DNA from 4 places in the Pantoea phytostimulans genome. Region 4 is predicted to be linked to each of the others. Evidence: predicted binding sites of a transcription regulator. Region 4 holds the regulator's gene; each other region holds the start of a gene.
What was found. Region 4 encodes CRP, which controls carbon source genes, mostly activating them, when cyclic AMP is high. Its sites were predicted from a motif close to ATGTGANNNNNNTCACAT; they were not measured.
Positions count from the first base shown of each region.

Region 1 (3,581 bases), 750 kb from region 4:
GCCGGGCGCGCAGCCGTGGCGATGCGACGCCAGTGCTGATTCTCACCGCACGCGATACCGTGGCGCAGCGCGTACAAGGGCTGGACACCGGCGCAGATGATTACCTGCTTAAACCTTTTGATCTGCAAGAAGTGCTGGCAAGAATGCGTGCCATTACCCGACGTCGTCACGGCGCGGCAGATTCGGTGTTAGGCAGCGGCGATGTGCAGCTAGACATGTTGACGCGTGAAGTGATGTACAAAGGCCAGCGCGAGCAGCTTACCGCGCGTGAATATGCGCTTTTGTATGCCTTACTGGAGCGTCCGGGCGCCATTTTGTCTCGTGAGCAGTTGGAAAACCGCATTTACGGCTGGGGCGAAGAGGTCACCAGCAACGCGGTGGATGTGTTGATTCACGGTATGCGCCGCAAATTAGACAACGATGCAATCCGCAATGTGCGCGGGTTAGGCTGGCGAGTACCGGCAATATGAAACCTTTCACTTTTATGCGATCCCTGCGTAATAAATTATTGAGCACGCTGCTGATTATCCATTTATTGATGATTGGCGGCGTGAGCTGGTATTTCTTCAGCTGCTATGGCGACATGATTGGCACTATGAAGGATGATCAGCTCTCTAAAATCGCCGATGCCTGGGCAACCAACAAACAAATTCCTGCGTTAATGCCCCTTATGGTGCCAGCCGACAAGCTGAAAAGCGCGTTTGTGGTTCAGCTCTGGGATGCCGATGGTCAACTGCGCGCCAGCTCCTGGCCAGAGCTGCACGCCCCGCTGCAAGCGAAAAAAGGCTATCACGATGCCGATGTCGGCGGTTGCCATGATTGCGAATGGCGTATTTATACGCGACCCGGCCAACCCGGCAGCGATATCAAAACCATTCAGGTGATGCATAACCTGAGCTATATGAAAGAGTTGATGGTGAAGCGGGCACTCTCAGCGATCGTACCATTGATCCTAATGATGCCGCTTTCGCTGCTGGTGATCTGGTTGGTAGTGCGTAAGATCACCCGCGATCTCCGCGTCGCGTCGCGCCAGATCGCCGCCCAGGAAACACATCATCCCCACAATGTTTCGCCCGATGGCTTACCGGATGAGATCCTGCCGCTGGTTGCGGCTTACAACTCGCTGCTCGATAAACTGCGCGCAGCCTGGTCGGCCCAGCGTCAATTTTTGGAAGATGCTGCTCATGAACTGCGAACGCCTGTCACCGCTGTTACCTTACAGCTAGAAAATTTACGCCAACATATTCAACAGGGTGAAGCCAGCCGCCAGTTTGATCAGCTTGAAGCGGGCGTGACGCGCACACGTCATTTGGTCACACAGTTACTGAATATTTCACGTCAGGAAGATCAAACCGTGGTCGCCAGCATCGAGAATATTGAACTGGACGATCTGCTGAAAGAGAGCATTGAGCAGCTCATGGTTGTGGCAGATAAGCGTGGTATCGACATCGGTTTCAACGGCTCTACCCATTATCGTTTGCAGGCGAGCCGCTCCGAACTACGTAGCCTGTTCGACAACCTGATTGGTAACGCCATGTTACATACGCCAGAAGGCAGTTTGGTGGATGTTTTACTGCATCGCGTTGCGGGACAAACGGTGGTCGATATTGTTGATAACGGGCCGGGTATACCGGAATCGTTTATTGAGCGTGCTTTTGATCGCTTTGCCCGTTCGCCAGATGTGAAAGCTCAAGGCAGCGGTCTGGGTTTATCGATTGTGCGTAGCGTGGCGGAAAAGAACAGCATTCACGTCGCACTTTCCAACTGTTTCAATCCACAAGGCGCCATTTGCGGCTTGCAGGTTCGCGTTACCCTTCCCTGATCTCACCTGTTCAAAACGGAACCTGACAACGTAAACGGTTGCCTGGTTCCGTTCGCTACCCGCTATTAATGTGATCATCATCACATTTCAGCTGAATTATCATGCAACACATTTTGACAAACGTGAGCAAAATCTATTTTCTATCCCCTTGTTGCAGGCACGCTACGCGAGCTTAAAAACGCCTTTGGTTGATTAAAACAATTCACTGCCCATCAAGGGATCGATTTCACTCTGATCGCGCCAGTCGTGCAGCGGTCAAAAGCATGTGGTTAATGATAATGAAATTTAAAACGTTGGTAGCAGGTGCCTTGCTGGCATGTTCCATGAGCGGCGCTGCGCAAGCGGCTGAAAGCGATCCGCAGTATGTTTCTGACTGGTGGCACCAGAGCGTCAACGTGGTGGGCAGCTACCACACGCGTTTCGGACCCCAGTTCAACAACGATGTTTATCTGGAATATGAAGCTTTCGCCAAGAAAGATTGGTTCGATTTTTATGGCTACCTCGACCTGACAAATTTCTTCGGCGTGGGCAACAGCAATGCCAACGGCATTTTTGACCACGGCTCACCGATGTTCATGGAGATCGAACCGCGCTTCTCTATCGACAAACTGACCGGCACCAGCCTGGCGTTTGGTCCATTCAAAGAGTGGTATTTCGCCAATAACTACATCTACGACATGGGTCATAACAGCGATAATCGCCAAAATACCTGGTACATGGGTTTAGGAACCGACATCGATACGCACAGCGATGTTGGCCTTTCATTGAACGTTTATGCGAAATACCAGTGGGAAAACTACGGCGCGGCGAACGAAAATAGCTGGGATGGCTATCGCTTCAAAGTGAAATACTTTGTACCGATCACCACGCTGTGGGGGGGTAATCTGGGTTACGTGGGCTTCACTAACTTCGATTGGGGTTCAGACCTGGCTGAAAAAGGCGGCTCTTCACGTACCAGTAACTCTATCGCCTCTAGCCACATCCTCTCTTTGGGTTACGATCACTGGCATTTCTCTGCCGTGGCGCGTTATTTCCACAATGGCGGACAGTGGGCTGATGGCCGTGAGCTGAACTTTGGTAACGGTGATTTTGAAGTGAAATCTACCGGTTGGGGTTATTACCTGGTTGCAGGTTATAACTTCTAATGCCACAGGCGGCATTCGCCGCCTGCCTCGCTCTTCCCCACTTGGGGAAGAGCGCTTTGCCTTTATTCATGCGGCTTCAAAACATTGATGCGCCATGGAATTCCGAACTTATCGATGAACATACCAAACCCTTTGGCCCAGAATGTTTCCTGCCAAGGCGTTGTGATTTTCCCCCCGGCTGATAACTTTTCAAACCAGGCTTCACCTTGCGCCGTATCGGTTGTCGCCAGGCTGACCGCGTAACCTGCGTGCTCAGAAGCGGGCGGCTGATTAGGGTTGCCGTCACTTAACATCAGCTCCCCTTGCCCGATACGCAAATGCGCATGCATGATTTTTTCAGGGGGTAGCGGCGGCGCTGATTTATCGCCGACCTGCTCGCCCTGCTCCGGCATATCGCCAAAAGTCACCTTATAGAGCAGCTCGCCACCCGTCGCATTCAAGTAAAACTCGATCGCTTCTTCACAACGGCCGTAGAGAAACAGGTAAGGACTCACTTGCATCGTAACCTCCATTGGTGGGTTGGATGGATTTATTCACCACACTCCAAAGTGTAGACGATGAGAGCCGGTCACTTGTCACTGCTGGCAATTTCTACGGAATAACTGCGCCATGTA
Region 1 covers NZ_CP173698.1:3,457,907-3,461,487, reverse strand. Annotated here, with positions in the region: gene ACF2G4_RS16145 (response regulator) at 1-470, shown strand, start outside; gene ACF2G4_RS16140 (HAMP domain-containing sensor histidine kinase) at 467-1,822, shown strand; gene ACF2G4_RS16135 (nucleoside-specific channel-forming protein Tsx) at 2,101-2,967, shown strand; gene yjdN (VOC family metalloprotein YjdN) at 3,030-3,467, opposite strand; partial or broken gene ACF2G4_RS16125 (LysR substrate-binding domain-containing protein) at 3,543-3,581, opposite strand, start outside.
Region 1: ACF2G4_RS16135 (nucleoside-specific channel-forming protein Tsx) is a predicted target of CRP. The motif match lies at 1,891-1,908, and genes of this name have one in related genera.

Region 2 (3,581 bases), on a different replicon from region 4:
AGTAATACGCCAGAAAAGTCACCATCAAGGTGTAAGTCAGATTCGTGCCGTAATCGCCAAAACCAAATGATAAACGTTCACGCAGACCTACCGGCGGATGGGTTGTAATTTGTGGATTCGCTTTCATAACGCCTCCTCGCCACACAGGATGCAGAGATCCCAACTCGCAATGTCCAGCGTTTCTCCCTGTTCAACGGCGTGGTTGTTCAATAATGAAGTGGCCCGTAGCAAAGGGTTTTTCGCCTGTTGCGGTGTAGAAGAGTAATTGAGCAGGAAAATCACTGTTTGCTGCATCTTGGTTTTCGCTTTCCGTACGATCAGGGGAAAGGCGTAATCTGAGCGTAGCGGCGTCAATGCTGGCGTGGCCAGAAGCCCGCTAAAGATGTGCTCCATGCCTTCGCTCGACAGGTTACAACCAATATAGGTCGCCGAACCTTCGCCATACGTGTTACGGGTGATAGCCGCATATTTACCCCAGTAAGGATGCTCATAGCGCGCCAGCACTTCTGTTTCTGCTGAGGTGGGCTGCAATAATTCCATCCAGTCTGTTACGCAACCGACATCACCTTCTAACCGAAAAGTCTCTTGCGACAACCGCACATCATCAGGCTCAACAAACAGCTGATAGGAAACGCCACACGCTTCGCCAATAATGCCCGGCTGCAAGGCGGTGCGCACCTGCAGATTTTCATCTGCGAATCCCGATTTAAAAGAATAAATGATATGCCCGCCGCGCTCGACAAAAGTATTCAGGCGTATCAGCAGTTCATCCGATGCGGCATACAGCAACGGCACAATTAATACGTCATAACGCAGCGCGCGAGGATCATCAGCATCAAGAATATCCAGCTCGATATTCAACCGATACAGTGCGTCATACCAGCTACGGAAAAAGTCGTTGTATTGATGCGCCTTGTCACCGCCAAATTGATGCCCGCGCCACGGATGCCAGTCCACCGCCGTCAGACAACGGTTACTGACCAGCATCGCCACGCGATTGCTCTTGGTCAGGCCCGCTAATACGGGGGATAACCTTTCAAGGCTGTTGCCAATGCCGCACGCTTCATCATAAACAGGATTCGGCAGCAGATCGTGGCTGAGTAAACCTTTCCAGTAGGTTTCCCAGGCATTATGAATTGAGTGCCAATGCCAGTAGCCGACCATTGACGCACCGTTAGCGATGTGGCTAAACGCTTGTAATCTCAGTTGCCCCGGATAAGGCGTCCAGTCTTTAAACGCTTGCGCCTGGGTTTCCAATACAAAGTAGTTTTGATCTTTAGTTGTGCGGGCAATATCACCCGTAAACGCGATTTCCGCGCCAGTAAGGCGTGATTGCCCGGGATGATAGACATCTACACCGGTCACATCCAGCAGGCGTGACGTGGCAAAGTGGTCAACTTCAGCGCGCAGGCCAAATGACCAGTTGCGCCAGTCAAAATCGAAATTGTGAGTGATAAATTGCGACGCTGAACGATACTGTTTCACCAACTCGACCTGCCACGACAGGAAATCGGTCACTAACTGGCGCTGAAAAGCTTTGAACTCCGCGCCAAGGCTGGCATTGATAGTGCCTTCCACTGACGGGAAATCTTCCCAGGCATCCACGCGGTTGCTCCAGTAATCCAGCCCAAAAGCGCGGTTAAGCGAAGCCAGATCATCATTAAATTTTTTGCGTAGCGACTTAACAAAGGCCACCTGAATGTGATGGCCACTGGTTTCATAATATTTGGTTTCGTTATCAACCTGAAAACCGATGACAGCAGGATGTGCAGCCGTGGCCTCTAATAACTGACGAATAATACGTTCGGCGTAATAGCGATAAACCGGGCTAGCGATATCCATTTTTTGCCGTGGCCCATATTTATTCTGACCCTGCGGCGTTGTCGCCAACACTTCTGGATAACGTTTTGCCAGCCAGGCGGGCACCGCGTAGGTAGGTGTACCGATAATCACGCTAATGTCATTTGCATGCATGCGATCAAGAACCGTTATTACCGAAGAAAAATCAAACTCGCCTTCTTGCGGTTCATAGGTGCTCCAGGTGCTTTCAGCGATGCGTACATAATTGATGCCCGCTGCTTTCATCATGGCGATATCTTTTTCCAGACGCTCTTCTGGCAGATATTCACGATAATAAGCAGTACCAAACCAAATCTTCTCCATTCGCATTCCCGCTTTGTTTGCCGCTCAGGCTGCTAACTTAGCGGAAAGCTTCGATGCGAAGCTGTAGACGGCTGTCGCCAACATACAGAAATCTGCTATCGCCTTAAGAGTCTGATCGCGATCACATAACCGCGGTTAAGCCGATTGACCCACGCTTGAGCGCCTTTAGCGCGCGCTGTAATGAGATGACGCGCAGGTTATAACCCCCCTTTTATCTCGGTTTGCTGTGTATCGATTTATGCCGGGAACGCTTTGCACTGATTAAAATAATTTGGCATATTTTTTGACCCGGTGATGAGTCTGATAGCGTTACCGGACAACGCCAACGTGAGTTTTATTTAGGGAATGCTTGAAGGAAAATGAAGAAATTATTTGTCTACGGCACATTATGTCCGGGCCGCTCTAATGCACATATTCTGGAAAATATTGGCGGTGAATGGCAACAAGGTTATGTAACGGGGACCTTTTATGAGCGGGGCTGGGGAGCAGCAGCAGACTTCCCAGGCGTTGTGCTGGATAAGAACGGCCAACGCGTCAATGGTTACCTTTTTTTCTCTGACAAGCTTGAGCCGCATTGGCCGATGCTGGATGAATTCGAAGAGGGTTATGATCGCGTTGAAGTAAGTGTCACAACAGCAGCAGATCAACAGATTACGGCTTGGGTATATCAACTTCAGCCACAAATCAGCTGATAATCTACTGAACTGGCCCTTCCAAACCAGCGCGGCCTCACTGACATTTTCGTTGTTTCGCTGGTTCCACTCATCACCTCATCCGCGTATTTAATCCTCTCTGTAACTGTTTCTGAAACCCCCAACTTGTAAACAGATGAAAATATTCTCCTGAAACATTAATTCAAATGTGGCTGAAGTTTTCATAAGCAATTAATTAGCAGCAAAAGCTAAAACAGATAACACAAAAGGGTATTTGATAACATCCATCACAACTTGTTAACAAGATTCGTGATCATCAACGTTGTCGAAGTTGATCAGCGCTAACAGTGCAACAACGTCTAACAATCAATCGTGTTTACGCTTTCCTAATGGCCGGCTTTACCTTCCGTTTTCTGAGGAGTTCGATAATGAAAGCATTAGTTCAGGATGTTTTATCTATATTTTCCCATCCGACCGTTAAACCCGTATTTATCCGTTCAGGGTTATCTTTTCGTGAAAAAAACTCCATTCAGCCTATGGGAGTTACATCGGTAAGTTGGGCGACATCCATGGAGGAATTAAATGACGCCTTGTTACATAAAGCCCTGGATGCGGGTGCCGTGGGATATCACATCACCGAAGTCGAATCTCACAAACAAGGTAAAGATGAGCAGTATCTGCTAGCCGCGACGGCGACGCTGTATACTCTCAATGAAAAAGTCGCTTATGGCTAACCCGTGACGTTTAATTATTCATCGACATCAA
Region 2 covers NZ_CP173699.1:135,653-139,233, forward strand. Annotated here, with positions in the region: gene ACF2G4_RS19120 (MFS transporter) at 1-127, opposite strand, end outside; gene ACF2G4_RS19125 (beta-galactosidase) at 124-2,163, opposite strand; gene ACF2G4_RS19130 (gamma-glutamylcyclotransferase family protein) at 2,523-2,855, shown strand; gene ACF2G4_RS19135 (DUF1471 domain-containing protein) at 3,245-3,550, shown strand.
Region 2: ACF2G4_RS19125 (beta-galactosidase) is a predicted target of CRP. The motif match lies at 2,273-2,290, and genes of this name have one in related genera.

Region 3 (3,581 bases), on a different replicon from region 4:
TGTATCGCTTATTTGATCCCTTTATTTAACCGGCAAGATGCACTGTTTGTGATTATCGCCACGGTGGTGCGCAGTATTGGGTTCTGTGGCATTGGGGCAACGATGTTCGCCTTTCTGGCTGACACTATTGATTACGGCGAGTGGAAAACCGGGCTGCGTATTGAAGGTATTCTGTTTAGCGCCGGTACGCTTGGTCAGACAGTCGGTATGGGATTCGGTACAGCGACGGTTGGCTGGATGCTAAGCGCTGCGGGATTTGTCAGTGGCGGCGGCGTTCAACCCGCCAGCGCATTACAGATGATCCAGTTTCTGTTTATCGCATTCCCGTTGGTACTCGCGCTGTTAAACATGGCGTTGCTCTATTTTTATCGGCTTGATGACATCTATCCGCAGGTCGCCGCCGACCTTGCGCAGGGCAAATTTGAGGCGCCAATTGTTGCGTCCTCAATCACGCTACAGGTGCATCCATAACGACCAACATTCTGAAAAGCTTCAAGATCGGAGCAGCAGCGCAGCGGAAATATTCCGTTGCGCTATGCTGCCTGACCTTATCAAGCCCGGCAGAACATAAAAAATGGCACAGGTTGAAGAAGCAGGCATGGTCGGTTTTTCCCCGCTGGTCCGGCGTTTTACTTTTAACGCCTGGATGGTAGCCGGTTTTACGCCCATTACACGTGGCAGCAAACTCGACTTTTTTATCCACCGCGCAGGCGGCATGAAGGGAGTGATCCTCAATTTAACCCTGCGTGGCAGTGGCAAAATCTATACCTCCAAAGGTAGTTTTCAGTGCCAGCCCGGCGAGGTTTTACTGTTTCCGGCGGGCGTGCCGCATCATTACGGCCGTGATGAACAGAGTGAATATTGGGATCATTTGTGGATTTATTTCATTCCGCGCACTTACTGGCTTGAGTGGCTGCAATGGAATCAATGTGTGGAAGGAATCGGGCGGCTTGTATTAACGGCACCTGAAGAAGCCGAAGAAATGCGATCGCGCTTTATGGAGGCTATTCAGCTTAGCGTCAGCGATGAGCCGTTAGCGGAAGCGCTAGCAATGAACGCTGTCGAAAAGGTGATTCTGGAGTGCTTTCGCGCTCAGCCAGACTTTCGGCAACCCAGAATCGATCCGCGTATTAAAAAACTCTGCCAGTTTCTTAATGAGCACATGACGCAAGAAACCCATATCGACCAGTTGGCTCGACTCGCCTGCCTTTCACCTTCGCGTTTAGCGCACCTGTTTAAGAAAGAGACGGGCCAAACGATATCGGCCTGGCGCGAAAAACAGCGTGTCGCCCGTGCCTGCGAGCTGCTGCAAAAAACCAACTTTGCGATAACGCAGGTCGCCCTGACCGTGGGCTATAACGATCCGCTCTATTTCTCGCGCATATTCCGCCACCACATGGGCGTTAGCCCACGCGAGTATCGGAAAAAACAGGACAAATGTAGCCGTGCTTAGGGGTTCTGTTAATGCGATGTGAAATGAGATGAAAGGAAGCTTATATTATTTAATAATCCCAATTAAAAATTATATCGATATCAAGAATAAAAAACGGCTCATTTATTTTTTATGATAAGACTTATTTTGATTCGGATAGAGAATACTAATCATATGGCTGAATATATCTAATCCCAACGCGCCAGATTTGCGAAAAATGCGACATTGATCACATTAAGCTTGAATGAAGGAAGCTCGCGCCATTACCATTGCGCGCTTTCTTATTTCAGGTTCCAGGGTTGATTAATTATGTCTGACTTGCAAACGGTGTCCCGTAAAGTTGCATGGCTGCGTGTTTTAACACTTGCCGTTGCAGCATTCATTTTTAACACCACAGAATATATTCCTGTTGGGCTTTTATCCGATATTGGATTGAGCTTTGGCATGGAGAGTGCGCAGGCAGGCGTCATGCTGACAATTTATGCCTGGATAGTGGCGCTTATGTCGCTGCCACTCATGTTGATGACCAGCAAAATTGATCGGCGCGTGCTGCTGCTGAGCCTGTTCAGTTTGTTTGCGGGCAGCCATCTGCTCTCATTTTTCGCCTGGAATTTTGACGTTTTGCTGGTGAGCCGCGCTGGCGTGGCGCTTGCACATGCGCTGTTCTGGTCCATTACAGCTTCGCTGGCTATTCGCCTTGCTCCTGCAGGGAAGCGCGCTCAGGCGTTGGGTTTATTGGCAACGGCAACGGCGTTGGCATCCGTGCTGGGCTTGCCACTTGGCCGTATCATTGGGCAAAGTTTTGGCTGGCGCGTCACCTTTTTAGTTATTGGTGTTGCCGCCATGATTCTGTTGGCGATGATTATCAAAATTATGCCGCGTGTCACCTCTGAACAGAGTGGATCACTGAAAAGCCTGCCGGGATTACTGACGAATCCAGCGCTGTTAAGCCTGTATGCGTTGGCGGTCATCGTTGTGACGGCGCATTTCAGCGCGTTTACCTATATCGAGCCGTTTGTGCAACAAGTGGCAGGAATGAGCCATAACTTCGCCACTTTACTGCTGCTTATCTTCGGTGTGGCTGGGATCAGTGGCAGCATTATTTTCAGCAAATATGGTGAAAAACATCTGTCGAACCTGCTGATTGGCGCGATAGCTCTACTCACCCTGTGTTTGATGACAATGGTAAGCGTTGCCCACAGCATGAGCGGTTTGATCGCTATCTGTGCGCTTTGGGGCATCGCATTCATGATCATCGGTATGGGAATGCAGATGAAAGTATTGACGCTGGCCCCAGAAGCCACCGACATCGGTATGGCAATGTTCTCAGGTATTTTCAACATTGGTATTGGCTTAGGCGCGCTGGTTGGTCAAACCGTCAGCATTGATCTTTCACTCTCCTCAGTGGGTTATGTTGGGGCGCTGTTTGGCCTGTCAGCGATGTTGATTGCAATAGTCGCATTCAAAAAATGGCCTGGCAGGGCGCGTCAGCAAGAACAAGATTTGGTCGCGTAATCGTGTTGAAGAGAGCCGGTAATTCTGCAAAGAATACCGGCTTATTTAATTAAAATAACCTTCGCGGCCTGTAATATACGTTAGTTACTTTTTAGCTTTTATTAGTTATAAAACTTTCCTGCTTTACGCGTTTAATTCCCAAATTAAATCCCTTTCAGCGCTGTTATTATTGACTAAATACACGATTTAATCTGTCCCAGAATGGCAAGGGGCGGCCTTGTTTTTAGCACGCAGGGTTTATGTATTAAAAAACGTGTTGATGAGGGCGAACGGAATCTTCTCTCTGTTCACCCATACATTACACCTAAAACAGGGGCAAGGTTAAAGCACCCACATTTCAGACGACCTTCTCATTAACCTGAATAACCGCCACGTTCTGTTCCTGAAGTTGTGTCAGGAGGGTGGGATGAAGGGCGCTGTCGGTTATCACCCGACGAACCTGAAAACCCGGCGACAGTGGATAAGGATGGATTTGCCCAAACTTGGAAGAGTCGGTCAGAACGAACGTTTCAACACCCTTCGCCAGCACGGCATCAACGACGTCGCAGCGCAGCATATTACGGCCTGTGAAGCCGGTTTCAGCATGCCAGCCATCAACACCGACAAAGGCTTTATGGAAATGAACCTGCTGTAC
Region 3 covers NZ_CP173699.1:131,263-134,843, reverse strand. Annotated here, with positions in the region: gene ACF2G4_RS19120 (MFS transporter) at 1-471, shown strand, start outside; gene araC (arabinose operon transcriptional regulator AraC) at 575-1,453, shown strand; gene ACF2G4_RS19110 (sugar transporter) at 1,742-2,947, shown strand; gene ACF2G4_RS19105 (DNA-binding transcriptional regulator YciT) at 3,285-3,581, opposite strand, start outside.
Region 3: ACF2G4_RS19110 (sugar transporter) is a predicted target of CRP. The motif match lies at 1,650-1,667, and genes of this name have one in related genera.

Region 4 (3,581 bases):
TGGATCTGCACGCGGCAGAGCTTGAAGGCGACAGTTTTCACCGCTTTACCCGCCCGGAAATGGACATGGCGATCCGCAAAGCGCGCGATCTTGGACGTCATGTCAGCTATTTCGGTCCCGAAGCCAATGACTTCGGCCTGCTAGAACACTCTTTTATCGAATACGGTAAAAGTGGTCAGGGTGAGTCGCGCAAATATCTGCATACCTATGATGAAGCGGTGCCGTGGAATCAAGTGCCCGGCACGTTTACACCCTGGCAGCCGCTGCCGTCGAATACGGATATTTTATTTTACGAAGGCCTGCACGGCGGCGTTATGACAGCGCAACACAATGTGGCTGAAAACGTCGATTTACTGGTTGGCGTAGTGCCGATTGTGAATCTGGAATGGATTCAGAAGCTGGTGCGTGATACCAGCGAGCGCGGGCATTCACGTGAAGCGGTGATGGATTCAGTGGTGCGTTCAATGGAGGATTACATCAATTTCATTACCCCACAGTTTTCCCGCACGCATATTAACTTCCAGCGCGTTCCTACCGTAGACACGTCAAACCCGTTTGCCGCACGCACCATTCCGTCGCTGGATGAGAGCTTTGTGGTGATCCATTTTCAGGCGTTGGAAGATATCGATTTTCCTTATCTGCTGGCGATGCTACAGGGATCGTTCATTTCGCACATTAATACGCTGGTGGTGCCGGGCGGCAAGATGGGATTAGCGATGGAGTTGATTATGGGGCCATTGGTAAAACGATTAATGGAAGGTAAGCGGATTGAATAAATATCTACCCTAAATAATTCGAATCGCAGGAAGATGGCAACGAATGAATCCTGATGAGCTGATTAAAGTAGATGTTACCGGTGAATGCGGGCAGTCAACGCACCAGCAATTTGAAAAATGATGGATAGAGAGGCCGAGAGTCGGCCTCCAGCAATTACCGTTCTTTCACTTCATAGCTGTGGGTCATTTCTACCCCTTTACCCAACATGATCGCGACTGAGCAATACTTCTCAGCCGAAAGATCGACAGCACGTGCAACCGCTTTGTCAGCCAGCGCTTTGCCGCTGACAATAAAGTGCAAATTAATATGCGTAAAAATACGCGGCGCTTCTTCGCGACGTTCGGACGTCAGCTTCACCTCGCAATCCACTACATCATTGCGGCCTTTCTGCAAAATGGTGACCACATCAATCGCGCTGCAACCGCCCGCTGCCATCAACACCATTTCCATTGGGCTAGGGGCTTTATCGCCGGCGTTGCCGTCCATCAAAACCTGATGACCAGAAGAGGATTCACCAAGAAACGTTAGACCTTCAACCCATTTCACTCTTGCCTGCATGATTTAGCTCCCAGAATATGCTGATTTGCCGCCAGAGTACGCTTTCACCTGGTAAACAGCAATCCAGAGAAATCCGCACTTTGCTGAAGCGAGACAACACAAGACAGTCGGCAAAAGCTGTGCTACAAACAGAGCTGAAAATATTTTTCGTCACTCGATGACGGAGCCGGGAAGAATTAAGCGCACTGCGCCAAATGCAGCCCGAATAATTTCCAAAATGGAAAATGCTTTACGCTTTCATCGCCTGACAGGGAAACTGTCCCCTGTATTTTGGGCACGATTACAACAGAGGATAATAGCGAATGGTTCTCGGCAAACCGCAAACAGACCCTACACTCGAATGGTTCCTGTCCCATTGCCATATTCACAAATATCCATCCAAAAGTACGCTGATTCACCAAGGTGAAAAAGCTGAAACGCTTTACTACATCGTGAAAGGTTCCGTTGCGGTTCTGATCAAAGATGAAGAAGGCAAAGAGATGATTCTCTCCTATCTGAATCAAGGCGATTTTATCGGCGAGCTTGGCCTGTTTGAAGAAGGTCAGGAACGCAGCGCTTGGGTACGTGCGAAAACCGCGTGCGAAGTGGCGGAAATTTCTTACAAGAAATTCCGTCAGTTGATTCAGGTAAACCCGGATATTTTGATGCGACTGTCGTCGCAGATGGCGCGTCGCTTACAGGTAACGTCAGAAAAAGTGGGTAACCTCGCTTTCCTCGACGTGACTGGACGCATTGCACAAACACTGCTTAATCTGGCCAAACAGCCAGACGCCATGACGCATCCCGACGGCATGCAAATTAAAATTACTCGTCAGGAAATTGGCCAAATTGTTGGTTGTTCACGTGAAACCGTGGGCCGTATTTTGAAGATGCTGGAGGATCAGAACCTGATCTCAGCACACGGCAAAACCATCGTCGTTTACGGCACCCGCTAATTCCTGTCACTCCCGGCGTGATGGCAACATCACGCCGTTATTATTTGCGCTGAGCTGATGTGGCGTCGAATCATTTATCATCCTGAGATCAATTATGCCCTGCGGCAAACGCTGGTCCTTTGCGTGCCCGTTGCGCTCGGCTGGCTGTTTGGCGATCTGCAAAAAGGTCTGCTGTTCTCATTGGTTCCCGCTTGCTGCAATATTGCTGGCCTTGATACGCCCCACAAGCGCTTCTTCAAACGCCTGATCGTTGGCGGCGGCCTGTTTGCACTTGGCAGCTTTCTTATTCAGTGGCTCACGCTGAAAGGCATTCCCCTGCCCGCGATTCTGTTTGTCGTGCCGCTTTTGCTGGGTGTAACGGGTGAGATCAGTCCACTTCACGGGCGTTTACTGCCCGGCGCGCTGATCGCCTCTATCTTCACCTTAAGCCTGATGGGGCACATGCCTGTCTGGGTTCCGCCGCTGCTCTACATTGGCGGTACGCTGTGGTATGGCCTGTTTAACTGGTTCTGGTTTTGGTTGTGGAAAGAGCAACCAATGCGTGAAAGCCTGAGTCTGGTCTATCGCGAGCTGGCAAATTATTGCGACGCGAAATACACCTTGCTGACACAACTCACCGATCCTGAAAAGGCGCTGCCACCTCTGCTGGCGCGTCAGCAAAAAGCAGTGGATTTGATTAATATCTGCTATCAGCAGATGCATATGCTGTCTGCCAACGGTGATGAAACCCATAAACGCCTGAAGCGGGCTTTTCAAGTTGCGTTGGATTTACAGGAGCATATTTCGGTCAGTCTGCATCAGCCGGAAGAAGTGCAAAAGCTGGTTGAGCAAAGCCATGCCGAAGCGGTGATCCGCTGGAACGCTAAAACCATTTCTGCACGGCTGCGCGTCTTAGCTGACAATATCCTTTATCACCAGCTTCCCGATCGTTTCTCAATGGATAAGCAGCTGGGCGCACTGGAAAAAATTACGCGCCAGCATCCCGATAACCCGGTCGGCAATTTTTGTCTTTACCATTTCAACCGCATCGCCCGCGTGTTACGTACGCAAAAGCCGCTCTATCAACGTGACTTAATGGCCGATCGCCAACGTCGCCTCCCGCTTCTGTCTGCGTTGCGTAGCTACCTAAGATTCAGATCCGCCGCACTGCGCACCGCCGGACGGTTTTCTGTGATGCTAATGTTTGGCAGCGCGTTGGCGATGTTTTTCAATATCCCCAAACCCTACTGGATTTTGATGACCATTATGTTCGTCAGCCAGAACAGTTACAGCGCCACGCGGGTTCGTATTCAGCACCGTGCGCTGGGTACT
Region 4 covers NZ_CP173698.1:2,706,898-2,710,478, forward strand. Annotated here, with positions in the region: gene ACF2G4_RS12715 (phosphoribulokinase) at 1-776, shown strand, start outside; gene ACF2G4_RS12720 (OsmC family protein) at 931-1,335, opposite strand; gene crp (cAMP-activated global transcriptional regulator CRP) at 1,638-2,270, shown strand; gene ACF2G4_RS12730 (YccS/YhfK family putative transporter) at 2,328-3,581, shown strand, end outside.